DNA from 2 places in the Salinivibrio costicola subsp. alcaliphilus genome. Region 2 is predicted to be linked to the other one. Evidence: predicted binding sites of a transcription regulator. Region 2 holds the regulator's gene; the other holds the start of a gene.
What was found. Region 2 encodes MetJ, which represses methionine synthesis genes. Its sites were predicted from a motif close to TTAGACNTNTANANGTCTAA; they were not measured.
Positions count from the first base shown of each region.

Region 1: a site for MetJ is predicted at 1,845-1,864, ahead of metN (methionine ABC transporter ATP-binding protein MetN). Genes of this name have one in related genera too.

Region 1 is NZ_MUFR01000030.1:23,480-33,996, reverse strand. Features, by position in the region: gene BZJ21_RS11005 (methionine ABC transporter permease) at 16-702, opposite strand; gene metN (methionine ABC transporter ATP-binding protein MetN) at 692-1,726, opposite strand; gene BZJ21_RS10995 (LysE family translocator) at 1,990-2,628, shown strand; gene BZJ21_RS10990 (amidohydrolase) at 2,629-3,762, opposite strand; gene pta (phosphate acetyltransferase) at 3,886-6,033, opposite strand; gene BZJ21_RS10980 (acetate kinase) at 6,139-7,335, opposite strand; gene yfbV (terminus macrodomain insulation protein YfbV) at 7,693-8,142, shown strand; gene BZJ21_RS10970 (ChaN family lipoprotein) at 8,227-9,240, opposite strand; gene rlmA (23S rRNA (guanine(745)-N(1))-methyltransferase) at 9,240-10,082, opposite strand; gene BZJ21_RS10960 (YfbU family protein) at 10,211-10,517, opposite strand, start outside.
Region 2 is NZ_MUFR01000002.1:74,808-85,324, reverse strand. Features, by position in the region: gene BZJ21_RS01105 (PadR family transcriptional regulator) at 1-85, shown strand, start outside; gene metF (methylenetetrahydrofolate reductase) at 182-1,081, opposite strand; partial or broken gene BZJ21_RS01095 (bifunctional aspartate kinase/homoserine dehydrogenase II) at 1,363-3,789, opposite strand; gene metB (cystathionine gamma-synthase) at 3,880-5,040, opposite strand; gene metJ (met regulon transcriptional regulator MetJ) at 5,227-5,544, shown strand; gene BZJ21_RS01080 (malic enzyme-like NAD(P)-binding protein) at 5,628-6,872, opposite strand; gene rpmE (50S ribosomal protein L31) at 7,128-7,343, opposite strand; gene priA (primosomal protein N') at 7,564-9,762, shown strand; gene cytR (DNA-binding transcriptional regulator CytR) at 9,914-10,517, shown strand, end outside.

The sequences.
Region 1 (10,517 bases), on a different contig from region 2:
AAGTGTTGTGTCTTATTATCGGTGATCGGTTCGGCGTACCAAATAATCGCCTAAAGATTGTATGGCTTGTACCAGCACGACTAGCATGACAACGGTGATCAGCATAACCGTGGTATCAAAGCGCTGGTAGCCGTAGCGGATACCGACATCGCCTAGGCCGCCACCGCCCACGGCTCCAGCCATAGCAGAGTAGCTGACGAGGGTGACCAAGGTAATGGTTGCGCCATTAATAATGCCAGGTAGCGCTTCGGGTACGAGTACTTTATAGATAATTTGCAAGGGGGTAGCGCCCATGGCTTTGGCTGCTTCTTCTAATCCCGGTGGCAGCTCTAAAAGCGCCGCTTCGACCAGACGTGCAACGAAAGGGATGGCGCCCACTGTCAGCGGGACAATTGCTGCCGCTGTTCCAATCGAGGTGCCGACGAGCAGGCGGGTAAAGGGAATAATCGCAACCAACAAGATAATAAAGGGGATCGAGCGACCAATATTCACCACCGCGCCGAGCGCTTGATTAAACTTGGGTTGCGCTAGCAGCCCCCCTTTTTTGGTGACGTGTAGCATCACACCTAATGGGATCCCAATGGCAAAGCCTATCAGGCCGGAGGCAAAGACCATATACAGAGTTTGACCTGTGGCTTCGGCAAGCAAGTTAAGCAGGGCGTTGTTTTCGTTGACCCAATTTATAAGTTGATCAATCAACATAGCCAAGTACCTCCGTGTTGACATGGTGCTGGTTGAGATAGTGGATGGCGTCTTCGACCGCTTTTTTCGGGCCCATAATCTCTGCCAGTAATAAGCCGAATTTGACGCCGCCAGCGTAGTCGATATCAGAGCTTAAAATGCTGATGTCGATATCAAACAGCCTTGATATTTGACTGATCAATGGATCATCCACGGTAGCGCCGGTAAATTCTAGGCGCACCAAGGGGTAGCTGCCGTCAAAGTAGGTTTCTTTTAAGCGTTGGGCATAGTCATAAGGCACCGATAAATCCAAGGTTGAGCGGATAAATTGTTTCGCTAAGTCGGATTTCGGATGGGCGAAAATGTCGCCCACCGGGCCAGATTCGACCAATTCACCGTCACCAATAATGGCAACGTCGTGACAAATGCGCTTCACCACGTCCATTTCGTGGGTGATCAATAAAATGGTCAGGTTGAGCTTTTCATTAATGGTTTGTAGCAGTGACAAAATCGATTGTGTCGTAGCAGGATCCAGTGCGCTAGTGGCTTCATCACACAATAATACGTCTGGGCTTGGCGCCAGTGCGCGGGCAATCGCGACACGTTGTTTTTGTCCGCCACTGAGGCTAGCCGGATAGACATGACGCTTGTCGGCTAAACCGACTAAATCGAGTAACTCGGTGACTCGGGTTTCGATCGCGTCACTGCTCGCGCCGCTCAGTTCAAGCGGTAGGGCGATGTTGTCGAAGACCGATCGCGATGACAGTAGGTTAAAGTGTTGGAAAATCATCCCGATTTGACGGCGAGCTTGGGTCAGATCGCGATTGGATAACGCGGTGAGGTTAACGCCTCCTACCTTTACCGTGCCGCTGGTTGGGCGCTCGAGCAGGTTAACCATTCGGATCAGCGTACTTTTGCCGGCACCAGAGGCACCGATCACACCAAATACTTTTCCTTTCGGGATAAATAAGTTGATGTCGTTAAGGGCATGAATTCGGCGCTCCCCGAGTTCGAATACCTTGTTGAGTTTGGATATCTCAATCATCACATGTCCTTGGCGATAAATTTGATCACAGCCGACTGACTCAGCGGTCTATCCCGCGCTCTTGCTGTCGTTCTGGTTATTGATGCTATGAGTTAGGTAAAATGAAGTCAATGGATATTTTTACTTCCGGACGTCTAAATGGCAATAAGGCTAATCGGTTGGTTATAAATAAAACAGTCAACGAGATCTCAAGCATGCTTGATCTCATCGACTAAAGCGTGTTCACTAATAGCCTTTCTAACTCTTTGTTCTGATTAAGTGATATGCCAACTGCCTTGATTGATACCACGATGTTGACGCTATTTATTCCCACCTTCTTTTTTGTGTCAATCACACCGGGAATGTGTATGACACTATCCATGACCCTGGGGATGACTATCGGAGTTAAGCGTAGCCTACATATGATGTGGGGCGAGCTCATTGGCGTCGGCCTTGTGGCGATTGCGTCAGTGGTAGGGGTGGCGGCCGTGATGCTGAACTATCCTAGCGTGTTTCAGGTGTTTAAGTATGTGGGGGGCGCGTATCTGGCGTATCTCGGCGTACAAATGTGGCGATCGCGTGGCAAAATGGCGATCCCAAAGGAAGAGACGTCGGCGCCGAATGATATCTCTGCGTTATCGTTGGCGGCACAAGGTTTTGTCACTGCGATAGCCAACCCGAAAGGCTGGGCCTTTATGATCTCACTGTTGCCGCCGTTTATTAACCCTGCGATCTCATTGCCCAGTCAGCTGAGCGTGCTGGTGTTGATCATTCTTTGCACGGAATTCAGTTGTCTTATGCTGTATGCCAGCGGTGGGCGCACCTTACGTCAGTTTTTGCAGCAAAAGGGTAATGTGCAATTGCTGAACCGAATCGCCGGCACCTTGATGATCGGCGTCGGCTTTTGGCTGGCGTTGGGGTAATTAACGGCCGTGATGGTGTGTAATCACTCTGCAAAATAGTGCGTTGGCGGTCGCTAAAATCGCATCCGGGAAGTCATAGTCAGGGTTGTGCAACTGTGGGTGATGCTCGCCGCTGCCAATGCCAAATAATGCGCCGGGCCAACGGGCAAGAAATTCGGCGACATCTTCTGACCAACGCATGGGCTCCTTAAGCCAGTGAACCTCTAACCCCAGCGATTGCGCCGCGTTGACCACGACTTGGTTATGCGCTGTGCTGTTTTCGGCGGCAATAAACGGCTCGTGCCAACTTAGATCCACGGTTAATTTTGCTCGGTTGGCGATAGCGTTTACGTGATCGACTAACCGGGTTTGCATGGCATGAAACGTGGCGTTGTCGTCGCTGCGTAGGGTCGCCATTACGGTGGCCTCGCCGGGCGCAACGCCAAACGCGGGGTCGCCAAGTTGGGCGTGAACTAGCGTCACTAAGCTGAACGTGGAAGGATAAGCGTCAGGAAGCTGTGTGAGCATACGCATCACGTCACTCATGGCGTTTGCCGGACTGACCCCGCGCTCTGGGTAAGCGGCATGGGAGGTTTTGCCGTACAACCGAATCGCAACGCCGGTTGAGGCGCAGGCAAAGGTACTTGGGCGCACCACTATCTTATGTTGGGCAAAGCCTGGCAGATTATGAAAGGCATAGACATTGTCGATGTGGCGGGTTACTAAAAGCGGATCGGCACACAGACGTGCCGCGCCTTCGCCGGTTTCTTCAGCAGGCTGAAAAGCGAGGATCACAGTCCCCTGTTTAGGGGGTGTTTGGCATAGCTGAGCAGCGACGGCAAGCAAGGCGGCAGCATGGCCATCGTGACCGCAGGCATGCATGATGCCATCGTGACAGGATGCATAATCAAGTTGGGTGTGTTCGTGAATGGGTAACGCATCAAAATCGGCGCGTAACAAGGTGGTTGGCCCTGGCTCGCGACCTGCAATGTCTACCACAATACCATGACCGCCCACGTCGGTATGGGGGGTGAGACCAAAGTCGCGCAGTTGGGCGGCAATGGTGCGCGCACTTTGCGCTTCGTGATTGGACAGTTCAGGGTATTGGTGCAGGGCATGCCTAAACGCCAGGGGATCAAAATCAATCGCCATCATCGACTCCAAAACAAGGATGGAAAGGCTATGCTAGATCGCTTTGGGGCGTCACGTTGTGAAGTTAAACGCAAAAAAAAGCCAGCAACATGTGCTGGCTTTTGCTCTTTCTGGGCTGAGCGTGGGTTACGCTTGGCCGTTGTCTTCGGCTTGCTTAGCCTGAATCGCTGTCAGTGCCACGGTATAGACAATATCGTCTACCAAGGCGCCGCGAGACAGGTCGTTGACTGGCTTACGCATGCCTTGCAGCATTGGACCGATAGAGACCAACTCGGCAGAACGCTGTACCGCTTTGTATGTGGTATTACCTGTGTTCAAGTCTGGGAAGACGAACACGGTGGCTTTACCGGCAACAGGCGAATCTGGCGCTTTTGATTTCGCGACATTTTCCATGATAGCGGCGTCGTACTGCAGTGGGCCATCGATGATCAGATCAGGACGCTTCTCTTGGGCAAGACGGGTGGCTTCGCGGACTTTATCCACGTCTGCCCCTTTGCCTGAGCTACCGGTCGAGTAAGAGATCATCGCTACGCGCGGTTCAATACCGAATGCCGCGGCAGAATCGGCAGATTGGATCGCGATTTCAGCCAGTTGTTCAGCATTTGGATCCGGGTTAATCGCACAGTCACCGTATACCAGCACTTGCTCAGGCAGCAGCATAAAGAATACTGATGAGACCAAAGAAGCGTTCGGTGCGGTTTTGATGATTTGCAGCGGTGGACGGATGGTGTTGGCGGTGGTATGAACCGCGCCCGATACCAGGCCATCCACTTCGTTCGCTTCTAGCATCATGGTACCCAGTACCACGGTATCTTCGAGGTGCTCTTGGGCAATGACCTCGGTAATACCTTTGCTCTTACGCAGCTCGACCAAGCGTGCCACGTATTTATCGCGTGCTTTTACCGGGTCGATAATTTCTACGCCAGCGCCCAAGGTGACACCTTGCTGATCGGCAACGCGTTTTATTTCTTCTGGGTTACCCAAAAGCACACACTCGGCAATTTTACGCTCAGCACAGATAGCGGCGGCCTTGATGGTGCGTGGCTCGTCACCTTCGGGTAGCACAATGCGCTTAGCGGCTCGACGTGCAAATTCGGTCAGCTGATAACGGAACGCGGGTGGACTGAGGCGACGTTCGCGGTTCGACCCTGAGCTGAGTGATTCAATCCAGTTGCCATCAATGTGGCCAGCAACGTGGTCGTTCACAAACTCAACACGGGCTTTATCGTCAGCCGGCACTTCAAGGCTAAAGCTTTGCAGATTGAGCGACGTCTGCCAGGTGTTACCTGCAGTGGTAAATACTGGAAGACCGGTTTCAAACGCGCGGTCACACAGGGCTTTTAACTGATCAGGGATGGCATAACCACCGGTCAGCAACAAGGCACCGATTTCTACGCCGTTCATCGCAGCCAGACACGCGGCGACGATCACGTCAGGGCGGTCAGCCGAAGTCACGAGCAAGGAGCCTGGGCGGAAGTGTTCAACCATATTAGGGATTGAACGCGCACAGAAAGTAATGCTCTTGATGCGACGTGAGTGAATTTCGCCTTCGTTGATAATAGTGGCGTTCAAGTGCTTGGCCATATCGCTAGCACGGGTCGCGATCAGGTCGATTTTCCATGGCACACAACCCAGTACACGGATTGGGCTGGAGTTGAAAATCTGCATCACTTCAACGTTAGTTGGGCGTGCGCCGTCCGCTTCGTCAAAGATTTCTGACAGATCAGGGCGCGTACGACCTGCATCATCAACAGGCGCGTTAAGCTTGTTGATGATCACACCTGAAATGTTGCCGTTTTTGCTGCCACCAAAGTTGGTGCAGGCAAACTCGATACGCTCTTTAAGCTGGGCAGGGTTGTCAGTGCCTGGGGTGGTCACAAACACGATTTCTGCATCCAGTGTTTTGGCGATCTCGTAGTTGATCTGGTTCGCGAAGGGGTGGTTACGTGTGGTGACCAAGCCTTCGACGAGCGCAACTTCTGCGTTTTCAGTGGCACGAGTAAAGCGCGCGAGCACTTCTTCGAGCAGCACATCTTCTTGATCCGAGCGCAGCAGGTTTTCGGCTTGGTTCATTGACATCGATTCGGCGACTCTCATATCACTGTTGGCGTGAATGATTTCCGTCGTCAGATCGGTGACGTCAGTGTCGCTACCGTGATGTGGCTGAGCAATCGGTTTAAAAAATGAGACGCGGACGCCTTTACGCTCCATCGCTCGCATGACGCCAAGGCTGACACTTGTCAGGCCGACGCCGGAGCCGATTGGAATTAGCATAATAGTACGGGACACGTTGACTTCCTCTTACTATCTGGTTGGCGTGCCGGATGGTCCGGCACGAATACAAAAACGGCTGAGTGGAATCAGCCGTTGGAAATGGTCTTACAGGCCAGTTAGGCGCGCAGTGTCTTGCGCAATCACCAACTCTTCGTTGGTTGAAATCACCATCGCAGGCACGCGGCTTGCGTCGGTAGTGATCACGCCTTCGCCGCCAAAGCGGGCTTTCAGGTTGCGCTCTTTGTCGACCTCAACACCCAGCAGAGCTAGGCGCTCGAGTACCAATTCGCGGATTGGGCCTGAGTTCTCACCGATGCCGCCGGTGAAGACAATTGCGTCCAGGCGGCCGTCGAGGGTCGCGGTGTAGCTGGCTACATACTTGGCAAGACGGTGGCAGAACACGTTCATTGCACGTGTTGCTTCTTCTTTCTCGCCGTAGTTATCTTCAACAAAGCGGCAGTCAGAGGTCACTTCGGTCAAGCCTTGCAGGCCAGACTCTTTGGTGAGCATGGTGTTGATTTGCTCAACGCTATAACCGAGTGCATCGTGCAGGTGGAAGATAATCGCTGGGTCTAGGTCACCAGAGCGGGTGCCCATAACCAAGCCTTCCAATGGGGTCATGCCCATTGAAGTATCGACCGATTTGCCGTTTTTAATCGCACATACTGACGCACCGTTACCAAGGTGGCAGTTGATGATGTTCACTTCGTCGACAGGCTTGCCAAGTTGCTCAGCGGCCGCGTTGGCGATAAAGAAGTGAGAGGTACCATGCATGCCGTAGCGACGAATGCCGTGCTCTTTATAAAGATCATAAGGCAGCGCATACAGATAAGCTTCTTCTGGCATGGTTTGGTGATACGCGGTATCGAAAACAGCGACATTTTTCAGCGCAGGGAAGGCTTTTTTCGCCGCCTCAATGCCAACGATATGTGCTGGGTTGTGCAATGGCGCGAAGCTCGCTGCATCGTGGATCCCTTTGAGCACCTCGTCCGTAATCAATGCTGACTGGGTAAAATGCTCACCGCCATGAACAACGCGGTGACCGATAGCACCCAAGTTCTCGGCCAGTTCAGGCTTCGAGGCCAGAATTGTGTCTACAATGAAGGTGAGGGCTTCAGTGTGCGCGGCGCCGTTGCCCAGTTGGGCTTCATGCTTACCGTCCATTTTCCACTTAATGCGGGCTTCTGGAAGGTTAAGGCATTCGGCAAGACCGGTAAGATGCTCATCGCCTGATTGTGCGTCGACAATGGCGAACTTCAAAGAGGAGCTTCCGCAATTGAGTACGAGAACCAGCTTTGACATTTATGACTACCTATGTTTCGTGAGACAGAGTGTGTGGAATAAAAAGGATAGTGGACAAATTGAGACACTACCTTTTCAAAAAAGAATTATCTCATGTCTTGTCGCGGGGAAAGAATTATCGTTATCCGTCCTGGATAAGTGAACGCTCCATTGAGTACAACCGGATTGGGTTGCGAGACAATCGAATCCGAGCAACAATGATAAAAGTGCGCTAAGGATAGCGGGACTTGATCCAGATAACAAAAATTTTTTGAGCGATATGGGTTAAATTTTAAAGTTTTTAAACAATTTGTTTAGTTTTTATTGTAAAAGTTGAGTGACAGCCCCTTTCAGTCACACTGAACAAGTGAGGTAGGTATGACAACGAACAAATCAATCTGGCGCTGCCTGCAAGACGGTCAGAAATACATGCAAGAATGGCCGATGAAAAAGGAATTAGCGCCGGTTTTTCCTGAAAATCGTGTAATCACCATAACGCGGTTCGCGATCAAGGTCATGCCTGCTATTGCCGCAATCAGTGTGTTGCTTCAAATGGCAGCAAACAATGTACAAGGCATGCCGCAAGCGGTGATTGTGGCGCTATTTGCGCTGAGCTTGCCGCTTCAAGGGCTGTGGTGGCTGGGACGCCGCCGTGATACGCCGCTGCCGCCGGCTTTGGCGGGGTGGTATCGCGAACTGCATCAAAAGATCACCAGTGAGGGGCACGCGATGCAGCCGATAAAAAGCCAACCGCGATACAAAGAGCTAGCGCAAGCATTGAGCCGGGCGTTCAAAGTGGATCGCGCAGCATTAGAGCGTTGGTTTTAACCTAACCGAAATGCGCGGCTCACCCAGGCAACACACGCCGACCTCAGGGTCGGCGTTTTTATTGGTCGGTGATGGATGCGTGGCTTAACGACACTGCGGCGCGCCTTGCCCTTTCATTTGGCTGACTGCTTCGCGCATTTCATCCATCGACTGCCAGCGCTGGGGCAAAGGCATGACCTTTAAGCGAAGATCCTTAGCGTTGTCGGCAAGCTTGGCTTGATCACTCACCGCGGTGATCAGTGCAATGGTCAGGTCGGGATTTCGCGCTTTTAATTGTGCGGCCGTCCCTAAGCCTTCGGCAATATGAAAGCGGCCCGCGATGTGGACAATTTGGGTATCAGGGTGACGGGCGTGATAATCGACCATGCTTTCTGCCATGGTGGCATCCCAGGCGAGTTGCGCGGCAAATTGATCGTCGGTTTGGGTGGGAGTGCCATGATGCATGTTGGCTTTAAACTGACGTTTATACGGTGAGTCTTGGGTATCAATCGTCGCGGCAAACCACTGACGCTGCTGGTCCGGCAATTTATCTAAGTAAGCCAAACCTTGTCGACCAATACAGCTAACCATGCGTTTAGGGGCGTTAGCGGCAATCACGTCAAATTGACGCTGTTTAGCTAGCTCGATCAACGGGCGATAGCTGCCATTGTAGTTGTCCCATGCATTGGCTCGACGCTTAAGCGTGTCTTCGCCAATGTCGCCGGCAAGGTATTGATTCACCACTGGCTGGGCATCACGGCTGAATTGCTCCATGGAAAGCGCGACAGAATGACGTGAGGCAAGTTGGTTGAGCAACTCGGTTTGAAAACGGTGCACCCCAGGATGGCTATGCCATTCACCGATTAGAACAATATCCGCTTTTTCGACGTTGTCAGCCACTTGAGTCAAGCTAAGTGACTGCCCTTGGGCGGTGGTCACCTGATAGTCAAATAAGGTATTAATAGACGCCGATGTCGGTTGCGATGCCGTTGCGACACTGACGGGGCTTAGTACTAAGCTGGCCGCCAATAGCCATTGAGTGGCACGCAGTTGCAAAAAGCGCGGCTTCAAAAAGCGGTCAATCACGCCCTTTTTTGTCCATGGTGAGCAAGTGTGCATCACGCTTCTCCTTTGGCCGAGTCAATCTCTGTGTGATGACGATACACACGCAAGGTAAAGTCGGCTTCACAGTGAAAGCCGTTGGCATTGGCTAACGTTTCACGCCATTCATCGGAGGCGCGCCAGGCAAGCGGTGTCATCTGCAGCAGGGTGAGGGCTTGCTCGCCTGTTAATGTCATCGGGTAATGCAGTGAGCGCTCACTTTCAAGCTGGAAACCGGGCAGGGCCTCTGCTGGCGTTTCGTGTAACCGGACCTCATCATAGATACCCGCCTTAAGCTGAAATAGATGACGTGGACCTGGGGTGACGGTGACAACAACGCCACCGGGCTTGATAACACGATCAAGCTCGTCGCCATTGCAGGGCGCATAAATACGCACCACACCGTCAAGGCTGTTGTCGGCAAACGGTAAGCGTTGCGATGAGGCGACCGAAAACTGACATTGTGGATACCATTTCGCGGCATAGCGCACGGCGATTTTGGCGATATCCAGCCCATAAATAGACCACTGTTGTGCGGCTGTCTGATCGGCGATGGCGTGGGTGTAATACCCTTCACCACAGCCCACATCCAAGATCGTCTGGTGCTCGCTATTCAGTGCCTGGGTGAGGGCATCAATCATCGCTTGGCGCATGGGCGCATAATGGCCAGCGTTTAAAAATGCGCGGCGGGCTTGAGTCATGGCTTTGTTGTCGCCCGGATCTTTGGAGCGTTTAAATTGCACCGGTAATAGGTTGAGGTAGCCCTCTTTGGCGCGATCAAATTGATGATTGGCAGCGCAATAAGCACCACGTGGCTTGGCTTGCAGGGGCTGTTGGCATAGCGGGCATCGATAAATCATGGCAGAGTCTGTGTCTTGTCTTTGATGCGCTTAAGGGTACGGGCTTGTGTGACGTTCGACAAGTTTGCGCCGTGAGAAATCAAAAAGCCGCCCACAAGGACGGCTGCATTGTTACCTTTTCCCTTTCACTAGGCGGCGAGGATCTTTTCGATCTCGGTTAGGCTTAAGTGAAATTGACGCGGGCACTGACGCCAAACGTCGAGCATACGACGGTATTTGTCACGCATTGGCATTTGACTGTTAAAGCAGTGCTCTCCTTGATCGAACTGCGGATAAAGCCCCTCAGTATCGACTAAAAAGCGCACATAATGCACCAAAGCCCCTTCGGTTGCTGCGTCAAAGCCCCAGAACTGCACGCGACGTGGCGATAATGCCGCTTGGTTGGTATCGTCAAGGAGGTGATAAGAGGCCTGCATCGCATGGTGCATTTCCATG
Region 2 (10,517 bases):
ACGCAGCATTCATCAACGTCGCGCTTGGATGGCCTGGGCGCAAGAAGTGCGCGATGAGCTTACGATGCTGGCGGCCAGCGCCTAATCAAAACAATAAACACAACTCGCAACCTAGGCGCCCCACGAAACGGGGCGCTTTTTTTGGCTCAAGGTAAACCGGTTTAGCGGTTTAGCGGTTTAGCTAAGGTGCGACAGCCAATGGGCGAACCCCCAAAGTATGGCAAAGTGCATAGGTCAATTCGGCCCGGTTGAGGGTATAAAAATGAAAATCTTTTACCCCTTCACGGCTGAGTACGCGCACCATATCGATAGCAATCGAAGCACCGACCATCTGCCGGGTCACAGGGTCATCCTCAAGACCTTGATACTGTTTGTGCATCCACTGTGGGACACGCACATGCGTCATTTGCGCAAACCGAGAAGCCTGCTTAAAGTTGGAGACGGGCAAAATCCCCGGCACAATCTCGACATCAATCCCCGCCGCCACACAGCGGTCACGAAAACGTAGGTAGCTTTCCACATCAAAGAAAAACTGGGTAATGGCACGACTGGCACCGGCATCGACTTTCCGTTTCAGATTAATGAGGTCCGCTTGCGCACTTTTCGCTTCCGGGTGCACTTCAGGATAAGCGGCGACAGAAATATCAAAGTCATGTTCTTCTTTGAGCAACCGCACCAAGTCCGCCGCATACATAGTCGGCTTTTTCTCCGGCGACGGTAAGTCTCCGCGCAAAGCCACAATGTCACGAATACCATTTTGCCAGTAGTCACGGGCAATATGGCGCAGCTCATCTTCAGTGGCATCGATACAGGTTAGATGGGGCGCCGCCGCGACCCCCGTTTGATCATGAATACTTTTCACGATGTCATGGGTGCGATCACGCTCACCAGAATTGGCGCCATAAGTCACTGACATAAACTTAGGTTTAAGCCCTTTGAGGCGATGCACGGAATTCCAGAGGGTTTCTTCCATACTGGGCGTGCTGGGCGGAAAAAACTCAAATGAGACGTTAATATCACCGTCTAAGTCGGCAATATTCTGATTAAGTGCATCAATGTGGCCTGCGTGCGTATAGCTCATACCCTCTCCCTGCAACCGGTTTTATTCGCGATCATGTGCGTTTTTGGTTTATACGTTTAGACGTCCATATGTCTAAAGGTTGTCGTTATTTGGGTGAAATGTCAACGATCTCGGCCATGAAAAGAACTCATAGTATTATGAAGATAGTCAACATGCAGGAAGCCACCGAGAGCAGCAGCCAAAAGCGCGTCATATAACGTGATCTTCAGATAAAAAAAAGCTGTCTTATGTGGAGTAAGACAGCTTTCACGTTTGCGAAGATCACGTTTACTAAAAGGACATTAGTGAAGACGCCCAATTAAGCGATTCAAATCCGATTGTATCGCCCCAGCGGTGACATCCCGCCCCGCCCCCGGTCCGCGGATCACTAATGGATTTTCACGATACCATTGGCTTTCAATCGCAAACACATTATCACAGGGCAGTAGATGCGCCAGCGGATGCTCACTCGGTAAGGTTTCTAAGCTCACCTGCGCATTACCATTGGCTTCTAGACGCGCCACATAGCGCAACACGGCGCGATCTTGCTGCGATTTTTCCAATCGCTCCTGTAAACACGCATCCATTTGATGGGCGTTATCGAGAAACGCATCTAACGACAAAGATTGCAGCGCTGGCGGTATCAGTGACTCAACCTTGACCTGCTCGGGCTCCAATGACAGGCCCGCCTCTCTTGCGAGAATCACTAATTTACGCACCACGTCGGCACCCGACAGATCGTCACGCGGATCAGGTTCAGTTAGCCCTTGCTGCCATGCCTGTTCAAGTAAAGCACTGAACGGGACCTCGCCGGTGAATTGCAAAAAAAGCCAGGATAACGTGCCGGAAAAGATCCCTGAGAGTGCGAGGATATGATCACCGCTTTCACGTAAGTCTTGAACCGCATAGTTAATCGGCAGCCCAGCGCCTACCGTGGCGTTATATAACCAATGGCGCCCCGTTTTCGCAAACGCATGTTGAATCGCATGGTATTGTTCGGCCGGTGCCGCGCCGGCTTCTTTGTTGGCGGAGATTAAATGAAAACCATGCTCGGCGAGACGCGGATAGAGAGCTGCCAGTGAGGTATTGGCAGTGACATCCAAAATCACCACATCATCATAAGGATGATTCAATAAGCGTGTTAACCATTCATCATCAAAGTATGGCGTGCCATTGTCATCAAAGTCATCCCTGATCTGCATTGGATCGATGCCAGCAAAATCTAACCATTGATTACGACTATCTACCACAGAAATCAGCGACACCTCCTTGCCATGACGCTTTTCGAGGTGCGATTTTTGCTCGGCAAACAAGCTGAGCCAACGCGCGCCAATGTTTCCTTTTCCTACCAACACCAAGCCAATGCGACGTTAGGCTTGGAACAGCGCATCATGCAAGCTGGCCACAAGGGCAGGCGTATGCACTTGACGCAAAATCGCCACCATGCTCAGTCCAGATGCAGATTCACTGATAAACTCTACAGGCTGTGACTTCAGCTGCTGATAAAAACCATGACAGTGCACGGGATTATTGACCACGCCGGCTCCGACGGCAGCAACCATGTTAAACCCTTCGCGCAGCTTCAACTCCGCGGATAGCCCGGCATCCTGGATCTGGGCCATGACCGAGGCCACGACCTCCGCCGTAAAGGCCAGCAAGATACGATACTGATCATCTTGATAATCCGTCGCCAGTGGTTGCACTTTCAGCTGAGAGAGGATGCGGCTCAACTCTTGTTTAATTGCCTGAAAATCTTGCCCGCGGGCGACATCAAACTGCAATAGGCACACATCATCCAAAGATGTAATGATTTTTGCCCCGCGTCCGGTAGCCAGTACACGCTCTATATGGGTCGAGCCACTATCGGGGGCCTGGGTACAACGTAAGGTCAGATCGGTCGCACTTTGCGCCACAGGCTGTAAAGTACGGCTATGAAGCACGGGCGCCGCCAAGCGTGCCAATTCGCCTGCTTCATCCAATCGGATTAAGGGTAACAAGCAAGCATTATCGACATGGCGTGGATCCGCGCTGTATACACCGGCAACATCACTCCATATAGTCACGCGGCGGACCCCCGCTAACGCACCGAGTACCGTGGCCGAATAATCTGACCCGTTACGCCCCAAAAGTACGGTTTCCCCAGCTTGATTTTGCGCCATAAACCCCGTAATAACGACGTGAGATTGCGTGTGCTGAGAAAGTTGCTGCCGTAATAGTGGCCATGATGCGCCGCGATCGACCTCAGGTTGAGCCGCACGTTCCGCGCGTAAACAGTGGCGCGAGTCCAACATCACCGCCTGACGACACTGCTGATTAAGCAGCGCAGCTAATAAACGCGCCGACCAAACCTCTCCGAACCCTTGCACATCGGCTTGTACGCTGTCGCTCAGCGCTGTCTCCCCGAGCGACGCGATCGTCGCGATGTCAGCAGATAAGGCATCAACCAACTGTTGTTTGTGATCACCGTTGATCAGATTTTCAATCAAGTCTTGCTGAAAGGCACGGACGCCTTGCAAGGTCTCATGCGCCAACCGGCCATCTTTGCCCAGTTGAGCGAGCCAAGCAATGAGCTGATTGGTCGTTTTCCCCGCCGCAGAGACCACAATTAAGTCGTGCGCCTTTGCATGCGCCGTCAGCACATCGACCACACGGCGATAACAATCTGGGCTCGCTAAACTGCTGCCACCAAATTTATGCAATTGGCGTTGTGATTCGGGGGCGGTGTCCATCGGTTGCGCGTGCATGGCGAGGTCTCTCTTGGTCTCAATAAATATCAATAAAGCGGCGTGCTATGACAGCAACACCTATAGCAATCGGTTTTACTGGTTAGCTAAATGGGCGAAGGCATGCGCCAAATCGGCCACTAAGTCTTCTGCGTCTTCTAGTCCAATAGAAAAACGCAACAACGTCGGGGTAATGCCAGCCTCGGCTTGCGCGTCATCACTCATCGCACGATGGGTCATTGACCCTGGATGCGTGACCAGACTTTCTACCCCGCCCAGCGACTCGGCAAGCGCAAATAAAGATAAGCCTTCAATAAAACGTGCGATCCCAGCGGAGTCCGTGTCCAGCTCGAGGCTGAGCATACTACCAAATCCAAACTGCTGACGGGCGGCAATCTCATGGCCTGGATGTGTCGCCAAACCGGGATAGTAGAGTTGCCGCACCGCAGGGACTGTTTGCAAATAGGTTAATACCGCTTGCGTATTTTGCTGATGTTGTTTAACCCGAGCGCCCAAGGTACGCAACCCTCGCAATGTCATATAACTGTCAAAGGCGTTGCCTGTCGCGCCCAAGCAGTTGCCCCACCACGCTAATGTTGCAGCCAATTCAGGCGTCTTCGCCACTACAGCGCCACCGACAATATCAGAGTGACCATTAATAAATTTAGTAGTGGAATGCACGATGATGTCCGCACCCAGTGAAAAAGGCTGTTGGAGTGCTGGCGATAAAAAGGTGTTATCGACCACCACCCATGCCCCCACTTGGTGGGCCTGTTGGCAGATTTTAGCAATATCGACCACACGCAATAGCGGATTAGAGGGTGTTTCAACTAACACCAGTTTCGGCTGTTTTGCCAGCGCAGCGGTTAACGCCTGGTGATCAGATTGATCGACAAAACTGACCTGCCAAATCCCTTGCTTGGCGCGTGACTCTAACAAGCGATAGGTACCACCATAACAGTCGTGCGGTGCAACAATATGATCCCCTGCATCCAGTAAAGACAACACCAAGTTAATGGCTGCCATCCCACAGTTGGTCACCACGGCACCGGCTCCGCCCTCCAGTTCCGTTAACGCTTGCTCTAACTGAGCTCGAGTTGGATTGCCCCCACGGGCATAATCATAAGTGGGAACGTCGCCAAAAGCAGGAAAACGATAGTTGGTTGATAAATACAAAGGCGGCACAACCGCATGATGTTGCGTGTCAGTGCCAATTCCTGTTCGAACGGCAATGGTGTCGGTTTTTTTACCTGTCATGGTTCATCCTTGCTCTTGTTGCGCTGGCACGATTTACGTGATCCAGTCGTCATCATACTACCTTACCTCTGTACTTTTAGGACGTCAACACTTCTAGACGTCTAAACACCTTTGCATGTGGCGGTTAATATAGCTAAAATCTCCGCAGCATCATTCTGGGTATTCCATAATCAAGATAGGTGAGACATGGCGCAGTGGAACGGCGATTACATTAATCCGTATGCCGAACATGGTAAAAAGAAAGAGCAGGTAAAGAAGATCACCGTCTCTATCCCACTTAAAGTATTAAAAATTCTTACTGATGAGCGCACTCGCCGTCAGGTTCATAACCTGCGTCATGCGACCAACAGTGAGCTATTGTGTGAGGCATTTTTACATGCCTATACCGGGCAGCCTCTGCCAACCGATGACGACATCCGTAAGGATAAACCCGATAGCATTCCTGCCGAGGCACGTCGGATCATGGAAGAGTTGGGTATTGAGTTTGACGACAGTGAATACTAAACAAAAAAACCGCCATCGGCGGTTTTTTTATGGTAAGACACTGTTTTCTAATTACAACATGTTTTCTTTACAACATGTTTTCTTTACAACATATAGTTGTCTGGCATCTCAATACGGGCTACGCCGGTTTCGACGGCCGCAAGCGCCACGGCACGTGCTACCTTGGGCAGTAAACGGGCATCCATCGGCTTGGGAATGATGTAATCCGGGCCAAAACTGAGTGAAGACAAGCCCGCGGCATCTAAGACCGATTGTGGTACAGGCTCTTTCGCCAAACCACGAATCGCTTCAACGGCGGCCAACTTCATCGCATCATTAATCTCACTGGCACGCACATCTAATGCTCCCCGGAAAATAAACGGGAAACACAAGACGTTATTCACCTGATTCGGGTAATCCGAACGCCCCGTTCCAATGATCAGATCATCCCGGACTTGGTGCGCAACCTCTGGGTTAATTTCAGGATCTGGGTTTGAGCAGGCAAACACGACAGGCTTATCCGCCATCAGTTTTAATGCCTCAGGCGAGAGCAAATCCGGGCCTGATACGCCAACAAAGAGATCCGCACCTTCAATCACATCTTCGAGGGTACGCTTATCCGTGTTATTGGCAAACAGCTGCTTATACTTGTTAATGTCATCACGACGGGTGTGAATCACCCCTTTGCGATCCAGCATGTAAATCTTTTCGCGCTGGGCGCCACATTTAATCAATAGCTCCATACAGGCCACCGCAGCGGCACCCGCACCGAGACACACGATGGTGGCTTCACCAATATCTTTGCCTTGCAACTCGAGCGCGTTAAGCATCCCCGCAGCAGTGACAATCGCGGTACCATGTTGATCATCATGGAAGACAGGCACTTCACAGCGTTCAATCAGCTGCTTTTCGATCTCAAAACAATCTGGGGCTTTGATATCTTCAAGGTTGATACCGCCAAAGGTGTCAGCAATATTGGCTACGGTATCAACAAACTCATCGATGGTGCGGTGTTTAACTTCAATGTCGATCGAGTCCAAGCCGGCAAAACGCTTGAACAATAACGCTTTGCCTTCCATGACAGGCTTTGACGCCATCGGCCCTAAATTCCCTAACCCCAAAATCGCGGTGCCGTTTGAGATCACCGCAACCATATTGCCTTTACCGGTATAGCGATATACGGCATCCGCATCTTGGGCTATTTCACGCACAGGTTCAGCAACGCCTGGGCTGTAGGCGAGAGCAAGATCCGCCGCTGAATCAGCAGGCTTACTGAGTTCGACAGAGATTTTTCCGGGTGTAGGGTATGCATGATAATCCAGCGCTTGCTGGCGTTTATCGTCCGACATGTCGTTTTCCTAGTTATTATCGTGAAGGGGTAACCAATACCGGCAGGGAAGGATGACCGATATTAGCCAGACACTCTACAAACCACACAGGAAAGGTTTGTATAAGGGTAAAGATGGTAACGCAGCGGGGAAACGTCCACCAGTACTAACGCCGTATTCGCGATGATGCTCGGACCTGTTGTCCGAATACTAGGACGATACAATCAAAAAAAGGGACGCTGATGCGTCCCTTCTCTATATTCGGTCAATAGCTGCTTATTTTTTGCTGCTAAGGGCACCGAAACGTTTCTTAAAGCGATCAACACGGCCACCAGCATCAAGGATACGCTGCTTACCGGTGTAGAATGGGTGACATTTGTCACACACGTCTAGGTTGATGTTTTTACCTAGGGTTGTGCTGAACGCAAATTCGTTACCGCAAGAGCATTTTGCTGTGACGGCTTTGTACTCTGGATGGATACCAGCTTTCATAGGGATAACCTCATTTTAAAGGCCGTGTCGCTCTCCCGATCCTAAGCCGGGCACCACACGTCGTTAACAAATATTTTCTAAGGCGCGCAATTCTAATCAAGCCCCCTCGGTTTCGCAACTTTTTTGTGCAATCACCACGCCGCGTCACCGTACAACAAGGCTTTGCCAACCGAAGGCGAACCGTTACACTGAGCCCCCTTCTGGTCAATAAGATGTTGTGATGGAACAGTTTGCTCAGGTGGCCCTACCGGTCCCGTTAGCGAAAACTTTTGATTACCGAATCGGTGAGAATCAACACCCCATCATCGGTGGGCGGGTAAAAGTGCCCTTTGGCCGCCAGCACAAGGTTGGCATTGTCACCGGCTTATCCGCAACCGCCAGTGTGGACGCGAGCCAACTCAAGGTGCTCGATGCCGTATTGGATACCCAACCGGTTTGGACGCCCGGCGTCTATCATTTACTCCACTGGGCAAGCCGCTTTTATCATCATCCGCTAGGGGATGCGATGGGCGCTGTGATGCCAACCCTGCTTCGAAAAGGACGCCCTGCGGCATTACAACAGCAAAAATGGTGGCAAATTACCGAGTCAGGACAAAACCAACCCCTCTCGGGCCTGAGCCGTGCCCCTAAACAAGCTCGGGTGTTGCAGTTGCTCACACACGGCCCTGCCACCCATGCCGACTTGATCGAACAAGACATCGGCGCACCGGTGCTAAAAACCGTGGCCGAAAAAGGTTGGATAGCCCCCTACACACCACCGCTAAACGCTCAAGCCTGGCAACCGCATTTTGCCGTCACCGAAGACAAACCGGCACTCAACCATGAACAGGCGATGGCGGTTGCCACCATCAATGCCAATGACGGCTTTGCTTGTGCTTTACTCGAGGGGATCACCGGTTCAGGGAAGACAGAGGTCTACCTAAACGTGCTCGAACCTGTGCTTGCTCGCGGTGAACAAGCCTTAATTTTGGTACCAGAAATCGGCCTCACCCCACAAACCATTCGCCGGTTTGAGCGCCGCTTTCATGTCCCGGTAACCGTGATGCATTCAGGCTTAAATGATAACGATCGACTAAAAGCCTGGTTGGCCGCGCGCGAGAATCAAGCAGCAATCGTCATTGGTACACGGTCTGCCCTGTTCACGCCGATGGCTAATTTAGGCATTATCATTATTGACGAAGAGCATGACCCCTCGTATAAACAGCAAGATAGCTTTCGTTATCATGCCCGAGACTTAGCGGTTATGCGTGGTCATGAAGAAAAAGTGCCGGTGATACTCGGTTCTGCCACCCCCTCTTTGGAAAGCTTGCATAACGCAAAAACCGGTAAATATCAGTACCTCAAGCTGACTCAGCGTCCAGGTAATGCGGTGACCGCACGTCAGGGAATACTCGATATTAAGGGCCATTACCTCGACGCTGGATTATCCGCGCCGTTGATCGCCGAAATGCGCCAGCACCTACAACAAGGCAATCAGGTCATGTTGTTTTTAAATCGCCGTGGCTATGCGCCCGCCATGATGTGCCACGAGTGTGGCTGGCTCGCGAATTGTCAACGTTGTGATGCTTACTACACCCTTCACCAGCAACAGCAAGAATTGCGTTGTCATCATTGTGGCCACCAAAAACCCGTTCCGCACCAGTGTCACGATTGTGGCTCCACCCAGTTAATCAGTGTCGGCGTGGGCACCGAGCAGCTTGAAAGCCAGTTGGGCGAGCTCTTTCCTGAATATAAAACCGTGCGTATTGATCGCGACAATACCCGCCGTAAGGGCAGCTTAGAAACCTACCTTAATGGCATAGAAAAGGGCGAATATCAGATCCTACTGGGCACACAAATGCTCGCTAAGGGCCATCATTTTCCCAATGTCACCCTAGTGGCGTTAGTTGATGTCGACGGTGCCTTGTTTAGTAATGACTTTCGCGCGCCTGAACGGTTGGCGCAACTGATGGTGCAAGTCGCCGGCCGCGCCGGTCGCGCCAGCAAGCCAGGGACGGTGCTATTACAAACGCACCATCCCGAGCACAGCCTGATCCAATCGCTGGTACACAAAGGCTATCAAGCCTTTGCGGAGTCGGCGCTCACTGAACGCCGCCAAGCTTGGCTTCCGCCCTATACGTTCTTAAGTTTATTTCGCGCCGAAGGCCATGAAGAAAACAGTGTGCAGCAGTTTTTACAACAAGTACGTCAAACGCTCGCTGCCTCCCCCATTCAACACGATGAAAGCCATGTCATGGGCCCTATGCCCGCAGCGATGGCCAAACGCGCGGGCCGTTATCGCTGGCAATTATTAATCCAAGCCCCAAGTCGAAAAGTGATGCAGCAGTGGCTAACGGTGGCTCTTCCTGCAGTCCATCAATTACCCCTTTCGCGCAAAGTACGTTGGTCTTTAGATGTCGAGCCGCAAGACCTTTCTTAATACTCCCTTGCCGTAAGTCGACACAAGTCACACTTTCATTGCAATAAGTGTTAGCTTGTCCGTATTTAAATTGGACAAGCATAGGTAAAATAGGGCCGCAATTGGCTAAGAAAACAGGTCAGATGAGCTAATAACTGTTTGATCTCACAATATAGATAACAAGAGGACTGTCATTATGGCGACAATGAAGGACGTTGCCCACATTGCCGGTGTATCCACAGCAACGGTATCGCGCGCGCTGATGAACCCAGAGAAGGTGTCAGCCAGCACGCGTAAAAAAGTTGAACATGCTGTGGTTGAAGCTGGTTATTCCCCTAATTCACTTGCGCGTAACTTGCGTCGCAATGAATCAAAAACCATCGTCGCTATTGTACCGGACATTTGTGATCCCTACTTTAGTGAGATTATTCGCGGCATTGAAGAAGCCGCCATGGAACATGGCTACTTAGTTCTACTGGGTGACAGTGCCCAGCAACACCACCGTGAAAATTCATTCGTCAATCTGGTGTTTACTAAACAAGCGGATGGCATGCTGCTGCTTGGCTCCGACGTCCCTTTTGATGTCAGCAAGCCTGAGCAAAAAAACTTACCGCCACTGGTCATGGCCTGTGAATATGCGCCCGATCTGGAATTACCGACGGTTCATATCGATAACCTTACCGCTGCCTTTGAAGCGGTTAATTATCTCACCCAAGTCGGCCATACTCGGATTGCTAACATTACCGGCGTACCGGAGACAGCATTAACGCAGTTCC